One region of the Peribacillus simplex NBRC 15720 genome, then DNA from elsewhere that is predicted to be linked to it. Evidence: predicted binding sites of a transcription regulator. Region 1 holds the regulator's gene; the other holds the start of a gene.
What was found. Region 1 encodes NrdR, which represses ribonucleotide reductase genes. Its sites were predicted from a motif close to AACACNATATATNGTGTT; they were not measured.
Positions count from the first base shown of each region.

Region 2: BS1321_RS21760 (vitamin B12-dependent ribonucleotide reductase) is a predicted target of NrdR. The motif match lies at 2,280-2,297, and genes of this name have one in related genera.

Region 1 is NZ_CP017704.1:4,129,834-4,134,269, reverse strand. It holds gene BS1321_RS19945 (replication initiation and membrane attachment family protein) at 1-1,189, opposite strand, end outside; gene nrdR (transcriptional regulator NrdR) at 1,248-1,709, opposite strand; gene speD (adenosylmethionine decarboxylase) at 1,980-2,360, opposite strand; gene BS1321_RS19930 (glyceraldehyde-3-phosphate dehydrogenase) at 2,717-3,754, opposite strand; gene coaE (dephospho-CoA kinase) at 3,913-4,436, opposite strand, start outside.
Region 2 is NZ_CP017704.1:4,499,962-4,504,397, forward strand. It holds gene gcvPB (aminomethyl-transferring glycine dehydrogenase subunit GcvPB) at 1-474, shown strand, start outside; gene BS1321_RS21750 (rhodanese-like domain-containing protein) at 633-1,016, opposite strand; gene BS1321_RS21755 (lipoate--protein ligase family protein) at 1,220-2,056, shown strand; gene BS1321_RS21760 (vitamin B12-dependent ribonucleotide reductase) at 2,448-4,436, shown strand, end outside.

The sequences.
Region 1 (4,436 bases):
TTTTAGCTAGTTCCATCGCCTCGACGACCGTAGAAACCTTTAGCCGTGCCCAATGGCCCGCCAGCTTTTCCACATAGCCCTTCGTAAACTTCATATCCGTTTTGAGCATGACATATTCAATCAAGACATTGACGACACCCGGATTCAGCTTTTGATTGATCATCACGCCCTCAACCACTTTCAAATCACCGCTTGATGGCTCTGCACCGCCAGACAATTGCATCAGCCGCTCCCTTGGAGAAATCGTCTCCAAATGACGGATTAACTCTTGTTCCTGTGTTTTCGGTTCTTCCTTTTGTGTCCGTTCACGAATCGGCTGCACCCGATTGACAAGTGAAGGCATATCAGCCTGCCGTTCGATCTGATACCAGTCCCTTGCCGCCTTTCTAAGCACTTCCTCATCGATCTCATCATCCAATGAAACGGCATCCATTACTAGTTTTTGCATTTCCAGCGGATCAATGCCATATAAAAAAGCAAGTTTGGCAATCGTACTTTTTATTTTCGGAGTAAAGGCCTTTTTCGGTACGATCGAGGATTTCATTCCGGCAAATAACAGGTCAAAATCAAATAAGTCATCAAACCCCGATGGCTCGACGCCTTCCGTCCGATCGATGAATTGCTGTTCAGGCATCGGTTTCCATTCGTTTTTCGCTTCATCCGTTACATATAAAGAGTCCAAATGATCTGATGAGAATACTTCCACAAAAGATTTAGTCACACCTTCATATTGATCGGTTAAGATATGGTCATCACAAAAGAATCTTTTTAATCGATTGAATTGCGCTTTACCGATTTTTTTGTATAAGTAAATATTCAGCATTCCATCCGTGAAAAACTGCTGAGGGGAAAGCGGCGGGTTTAACTCATAGATAAATTCCTTCGATTCATTTTTCGATTTCTTATATACATTCAACAGGCCGATTCCCTCAAGTAAAAGGCGCGCTTCGTAAATATCACTTAACTTAAGACCGATGGTATTCATTAATTGATAATGCGAGGAGGTTTCCGACCATAGCCTGTTTTCCTCCAACTCACTCCATAACGTCATATATAGGCTTATGCAGATAGGTCCAATAAGAGGTTGATATAGTCGGGTAAGTATTTTCCGATCATAATCATGAAGCAGCCCCGCAGATGAGACCAAATATGAATCCGCTGGGAGCAATTCTTGCCAATGCATTGACATCTCCATTCAAACCTTTCAAAAGATGTAGTGAAAAAAGAGCCAAAGTAAATCTTCAGCTCTACTTTCTTTCTTTATTAATTAAATCTTTCAATTCATCAATAAAGACATTGATATCTTTAAATTGCCGATAGACGGATGCGAACCTTACATAGGCAACCTCATCGACTTCTGCCAACTTGTCCATTACCATTTCGCCGACACTGTCGCTTTTCACTTCCGCTATGCCCTGGTTGCGTAGTTCTTTCTCTACATAACTGGTAATTTGCTCTAGTTCTTTCAAGGGAACCGGACGTTTTTCGCAAGCCCTGATTAAGCCACGCAGGATTTTATCACGACTGAACTCTTCCCGTGTCCCGCCCTTTTTCACTACAATAAGCGGTGTTTCCTCCACCTTTTCAAATGTCGTGAATCGAAAACCACATGCCTCACATTCACGGCGTCGTCGAATCGATTTACTTTCATCGACTGGCCTGGAATCGAGCACTCTTGTTCCGTTATATTGACATGACGGGCATTTCATCATTATCAGCTCCGTATTTTATGTAGGACTCCCCTATCTAAATGTTCCCCAAGGAATTACTTCTCTATCTTAATCTTATATTAAAAGGAACGGTCAGTACAAGTAAAAAGTGTAACTTCCAGCAGCAGGCACTTTTTGTTCTGCCCTTGAAGCACCGTCGTCAAAGTCTTTGTGCCACAAGGCAATCCTCTCCTATAAAGTGAAGCAGACTGCCAATTCATTGCATTAAAAAAGAGATGCACCCATGGCATCTCTGTGTATACGTGTTTTTTATAGGGCACTTATATTGGCTTTTTTCATTTGTACAGGACCTAATCCACGTGGTAATTCTATGTTTTCACGTGTTTGCGCATTCAAAGCTTCTGCAATATAATCTGCCGCAATATTCGGATCCAAGTTACCGCATGTATAGACATCGATGCTCGCATAGCCGTGTTCTGGAAAACTGTGAATCGTTAAGTGTGATTCAGAAATGATGACAACCCCGCTGACCCCTTGTGGAGCAAATTTGTGAAAGGCTACTTCTCGTACCTCTGCACCTGATTTCAAAGCAGCATCAACAAAAATCTTTTCAATTAAATCGATATTGTTCAGTTTTTCAAAGTCACAACCCCAAAGTTCAGAAATGACATGTCTACCCATTGTTTCCATAGTGTAAGCTGTTTCCATATTAAGCTTCCCCCTTACCATGATTTAAAAATAAGTTCTGATAACTACCACGGGGGAAAGTTAGTCCAAAGAGGTCCTAACCCTTTAAGTAGCCATCATGCAAACCGCTTTTGAAGAAGTTCACGATTCATAGTATATATGGTTTGAATTTTTTTTGCAACTCCAAATTGAATTTTTGGAAAGATAAACTTTATATGTAATAGGGATATAGCGAAGGTTCCAAAGAAGAGCAAGTTCTGATTTCATGTTTATTCAGCGCCCTAAGGCAGCCAGAAATTGATTAATCACTGAATTAAAAATAGCCCGCTAAAAAAAATTTAGCAGGCTCGATTTTTTCATTATTGTACTGATAATTCGACTTCGGAAGTTTTTTTCAACTCGGATCCAACCAATTTCACAAGGTCCACTACCCGGTTGGAGTAACCCCACTCATTATCATACCATGCAAGGACTTTCACTTTCCTGTCCCCAATCATCATCGTCGTCAAACCATCGATGATTGCAGAGTGAGGATTCGTTTTGAAATCACTGGAAACTAAAGGTTCCATCGTGAATTCCATAATTCCTTTGAGTTCATTTTCTGAAGCATCGATGAAGGCTTGGTTCACTTCATCAATGGTGACATCACAGTTTAAATCCACAACAAGATCGACTAGAGATACGTTAGGTGTCGGTACGCGTAATGCCATTCCATGAAGCTTGCCTTTTAATTGCGGCAACACTAGGGAGATGGCTTTTGCAGCTCCTGTAGTCGTAGGAATGATACTTTCCGCAGCGGCACGGGCACGTCTTAAGTCTTTGTGCGGGTTATCGATATTATTTTGATCATTTGTATAAGAATGTATCGTTGTCATTAAACCGTTGTTTATGCCGAATTTTTCATCAAGCACTTTTGCAACCGGTCCAAGACAGTTGGTTGTACAAGATGCATTGGATATGACGAAATGCTTGTCAATTTCCAGCACTTCCTGATTTACTCCCATTACAATGGTAACGTCTTCATTTTTACCCGGCGCTGATAAAATAACTCTTTTTGCTCCTGCATCTAAATGAAGAGCCGCTTTAGAACGATCATTGAATTTGCCCGTGGCTTCAATTACAATATCTATGTTCATCTCTTTCCAAGGCAATAGCTTTGGATCGCGGTTATTTATTAGTTTTACTCGGCGGCCATTCACTACTAGTGAATCATCTTCCGCTATAATGATACCGTCGAATTTACCATGTATCGTATCATATTTTAGTAAGTGTGCTAAAGTTTCAGCTGGATAGCTTGCATTAATGGCAACAATGTCCAAACTCTCATCTAATATGGCCTTTCGGAAAACCATTCTTCCAATTCTCCCAAATCCGTTAATCGCTATTCTTGAATTCATTGTTCGGACCCTCCAGAAAATATTAATGTTATACTTATTACCTCTCTTATGTAATTAGTATAACATAATTCAATGGAATTGTGCTAATAAAAATGCGGATAGTTCTTATTTTTTAACATAAAAAGAAGAAACCGGGTGGTTTCTTCTTTTTATCACACTTATATGACATGCCATTCGCTAAGTACGGACTTCACTTGCCTCTTCGTTTCATTAATGTCTCCATTATTATCGATGACGGCATCCGCTAAGACCTTTTTATCAGCCAAGGGCATTTGTGAATTGATCCTGGCAAGTGCCTCCGTCTCCGAAAGACCATTCCTGTTCATTAATCGTTGCAATTGAACTTGCTCATCCACATAAACCAAAAGCGTCTTTTCCACCATGAATGTCAGCTTGCTTTCGAATAGGAGCGGAATATCCATAAACACCGTTTCTTCCCCTGATGATAGTGCCTCTTCCGTTTTGAGGCGCATCCAATTCCTGACGGCAGGATGCACGATGCCATTCAATAGCAATCTCTTTTCCTCATCATGAAATATGATCGATCCTAGCTTTACGCGATCTATATTCCCATCCGTCAATAAGATATCTTCACCAAATGCCTTCACAACTTGATGATAGGCTTCCTCACCCGGCTCAACGACAGCACGGGAAGCCAGATCTGCATCGACAATCGTGAATC
Region 2 (4,436 bases), 370 kb from region 1:
GGTAATTTCGGGATAAACGTGAGAGCATATACGTACATTCGTTCAATGGGTCCTGATGGCCTTAAAGCCGTCACCGAGAATGCGGTCATCAATGCCAATTATATGATGCGTAGGTTGGAACCTTATTTTGACTTACCATATAATCGTCATTGTAAGCACGAATTCGTATTAAGCGGCCGTCGGCAAAAGAAATTGGGGGTAAGGACTCTCGATATAGCCAAAAGATTGCTGGATTTCGGGTATCATCCTCCAACCATTTACTTCCCGTTGAACGTGGAAGAAGGAATGATGATAGAACCGACTGAAACCGAGTCAAAAGAAACTCTGGATGCGTTCATCGATGCGATGATCCAGATTGCCAAGGAAGCGGAAGAAACCCCGGAAATCGTTCAGGAAGCTCCGCATACAACTGTTATAAAGCGGCTTGATGAAACTCTTGCTGCAAGAAAACCTGTTCTGCGTTATCAAGCCTAGATTGATAGCTTACACGAAAAAAATCCCTGCCTGCCGGCGGGGATTTTTCGTTATGTAAGAATTCATTTAAGTCCAACAATTAACTTTCATTTTCCTAGAGCCCGCATGAAGTACATGAAGGCTTTTTAATTAAAAAGAGCCCATGCGGAGATGGGGTCTTATTTCTTTGCTTTGATTTTCCCGGTCCACATTTTGAAACCGCCCTTTAGGTGAAAAAGTTCCTTGTAGCCCTTTTTGTATAACATGGCTGCAGCTCTGCCGCTGATGATTTCGCTTTGAGCGTACAAATATACAGGCTTGTCCGGCCTAATTTCGACCAAGCGGGTTTTCATTTGAGTCATAGGGATGTTTCTTGCGCCTAAGATATGACCATTATCGAAATCATTCGGTTCCCGCACATCGATTAGCTGCACTTTTCTGTAGTTAGCGATAAATTCGTCCTGTGTTAATGTTTTAACGATTTTACGCTGGCGGTACCAATTAAAAAGTGAATACGCAATAACCACTCCTAAGATGATGAGCAGTGTATATAATATTTCCAAACATAAAAACTCCCTTCTACCTTAACGAATACAGACAATCTTTATTATATAATTGCTTTACCCAATAATCAAAAAGAATTTTCATCAAATTCTTCATCGACTTGATAGCACTTTCTTTTTTAGAGTGTTAAAGTCTGTTAAACTACTACATGTGAGTTTTTTGTGGGGTATTGAAAAACAGTTTATTGAAACGAGGGGTAAGGATGACTAAAGAAAAATGGGGTTTTATAGATTCGGGGTATTGTTCACCGGCTTTTAATATGGCGCTGGACGAAGCACTGTTAAACTGGCAAAGCAAAGGGGAAATTCCGCCAATCATACGCTTTTACGGCTGGGATCCAGCGACATTGTCGATTGGTTATTTTCAAAAGGCAGAATCGGAAATTGATATGGAAGAGGTCAAAAGGCAGGGCCTTGGTTTTGTTCGCAGACCAACAGGAGGACGAGCGGTACTGCACGAGCATGAATTGACTTATAGCGTAATCGTTTCAGAATCCTATCCGGGAATGCCAACTACCGTTACTGAAGCATATCGTGTCATTTCTGAAGGGATATTAATGGGGTTCAGGAATCTTGGATTGGATGCTTATTTTGCCGTGCCTCGAACCGAGCAGGAAAAAGCGGCTTTAAAAGCGCCCAAGTCTTCCGTCTGCTTTGATGCTCCAAGCTGGTATGAACTGGTCGTTGAGGGCAGGAAGGTTGCTGGCAGCGCTCAAACCAGGCAAAAAGGCGTCATCCTTCAACACGGGGCCATTTTGCTTGAACTTGATGATGAAAAGCTCTTTAGCGTATTTAAATTCTCAAATGACAGGGTTAAAGAGAGAATGCAAAAAAGCTTAAAAAATAAAGCTGTGGCCATAAATGACGTTGCCGGAAGAAAGGTTACCATCCCTGAAGCGAAAGAAGCTTTTGAAAAAGGTTTTGCCGAAGGACTTTCGATCGATTTAGAGCCATACGTCCTCACCGAAAAGCAATTGCTGGAAGTTAAGGACATTGCAGAAAGCAAATATGAAAGCGATGAATGGAATTTTATGAGATAGACGAAGCCGGATAATTAGAGTGGATAATAAAAAAGATTTTTCAGATTTGTTTGACCAAATAAGCTTTCCCTTGCAGGGATAAGCCCTGAAAGGGATGGGGAAAAAGCAAGGTCCAAATTAATTGAAATCTGATGAAAAATTATTGTAAATCGACATTTTCCTCCCTTTTGCTAACTATATTAATTGATTTACCGTTTGACAAAATTAAAAGTTATTCAAAACAAACACAATATATAGTAGTTGAAATATTTAATGCAACACTATATATTGATTTTTGAGTTTCGCTATGATAAATTTAGGGTACTTGTTAAGCGAAACGGACATGTAAGGCTACATAAGGATTTTTGCGGCAGCAAGAACGGATCTTGAAACATATAAAGGAGAGGGAATTATGTCGGTTGTAATAAAAGAAGCTTTAAAGGTTGATCTAGAAAGGTTGAATAAGGATATTTCTTTATTTCCCCAGGTTCACCCTGTAACTGCTGATATGAAAATGGCGCATAAGGGAGTGTCCCGTCTAGTCATGCTTGACCGCTATTCTTTTAAGGATACTGAAAAAATCACACTCTCGGCAGGCGATTTCGTCGTGTTGACGATTAAGGAAGATCCGAAATTCCCGGCAAGGGGTCTCGGTTACATCGTTGAAATAGATTGGGAAACAAAAAAAGCCAAGGTATTGGTGGATGAAGAATTCCGTGGCGTATTGGATAATCCGGAAGAAGTGGAGTCGGGGATTGTAAACCGTCCGTTGGATATAATCGAAAAGCCGCTTGAAATATACTATGAACAAATTGCGAAACGTAATGCAACGGGCTTGGCATCAGTGGAAACCACGGAAGAAAAAAGAACGGAATGGTTCAATAAATTCTATGAAGAATTAAAGAACCTTAATTTTGTTCCGGCAGGCCGAGTATTATACGGTGCGGGTTCCAATACGGATGTTACTTATTTCAACTGCTATGTAATGCCATTCGTACCGGATTCACGTGAAGGGATTTCAGAACATAGGAAACAAGTGATGGAAATCATGAGCCGCGGCGGCGGAGTGGGTACGAACGGATCGACACTGCGTCCAAGAAACACTCTGGCAAAAGGCGTAAATGGAAAATCCTCGGGTTCAGTGTCATGGCTTGACGATATTGCGAAATTGACGCATCTTGTTGAACAGGGCGGTAGCAGACGCGGCGCGCAAATGATCATGCTTGCTGATTGGCATCCTGATATTGCAGAGTTCATCATTTCTAAAATGCAAAATCCAAGGATTCTGCGTTACCTAGTGGAAAACACTAAAGATGAAGCCATCAAGAAATATGCGACGGATAAATTGAAATTCACGCCGCACACTGAACAGGAAACGGCTATGTATCAAGGGATCATCAATTATAAGGAGATTCCTGGCCAAGGTGGATTCAGCGAGAAAATCATTAGGGATGCAGAGGAAAAGATCCGTACAGGAGGAACATACAGTGTCCATAATTCGGATTTCCTGACTGGAGCCAACATTTCGATTTGCCTGACTAAGGAATTTATGGAAGCGGCGGAACAAGACGCTGAATACGAATTGCGTTTTCCTGATGTTGAAAGCTATAATGCCGAAGAAATGGCCATTTACAATGAAGAATGGCATAAAGTCGGAGATGTTCGTGAATGGGAGAAAATGGGTCACAAAGTCCGTGTTTACCGTAAAATCCGAGCTAAAGAGCTTTGGAACTTAATAAACATTTGTGCAACATATTCTGCTGAACCAGGTATTTTCTTTATCGATAATGCTAATGAAATGACGAATGCCAAAGCATACGGTCAACAAGTCGTAGCCACGAACCCTTGTGGCGAACAGCCATTGGCCCCATATTCAGTATGTAACCTTGCGGCAGTCAATCTGGCTGAAATGGCTGATAAAGATAGCAAAACGGTTAATTTCGAGAAACTTAAGCAGACCGTCGAAGTCGGTGTGCGTATGCAGGACAATGTCATTGATGCAACTCCTTATTTCTTGGATGAAAACAAAAAACAGGCACTGGGAGAGCGACGGGTTGGACTAGGTGTAATGGGTCTGCATGACCTGTTGATCTACTGTGAAACGGAATATGGCTCTGAAGAAGGAAATATCCTGGTTGACAAGGTGTTTGAAACGATTGCGACTACAGCTTACAGGGCTTCCGTGGAACTTGCTAAAGAAAAAGGCAGTTTCCCGTTCTTGATCGGGTCAACGGACAAAGAAACCGAGGAGCTTAGAACGCGGTTTACACAAACCGGATTTATGGAAAAAATGCCGGAAGATATCAGGGAAAGTGTTGCTGCACATGGCATCCGTAACTCTCATTTATTGACAGTGGCTCCTACAGGAAGCACAGGAACGATGGTTGGGGTATCAACAGGT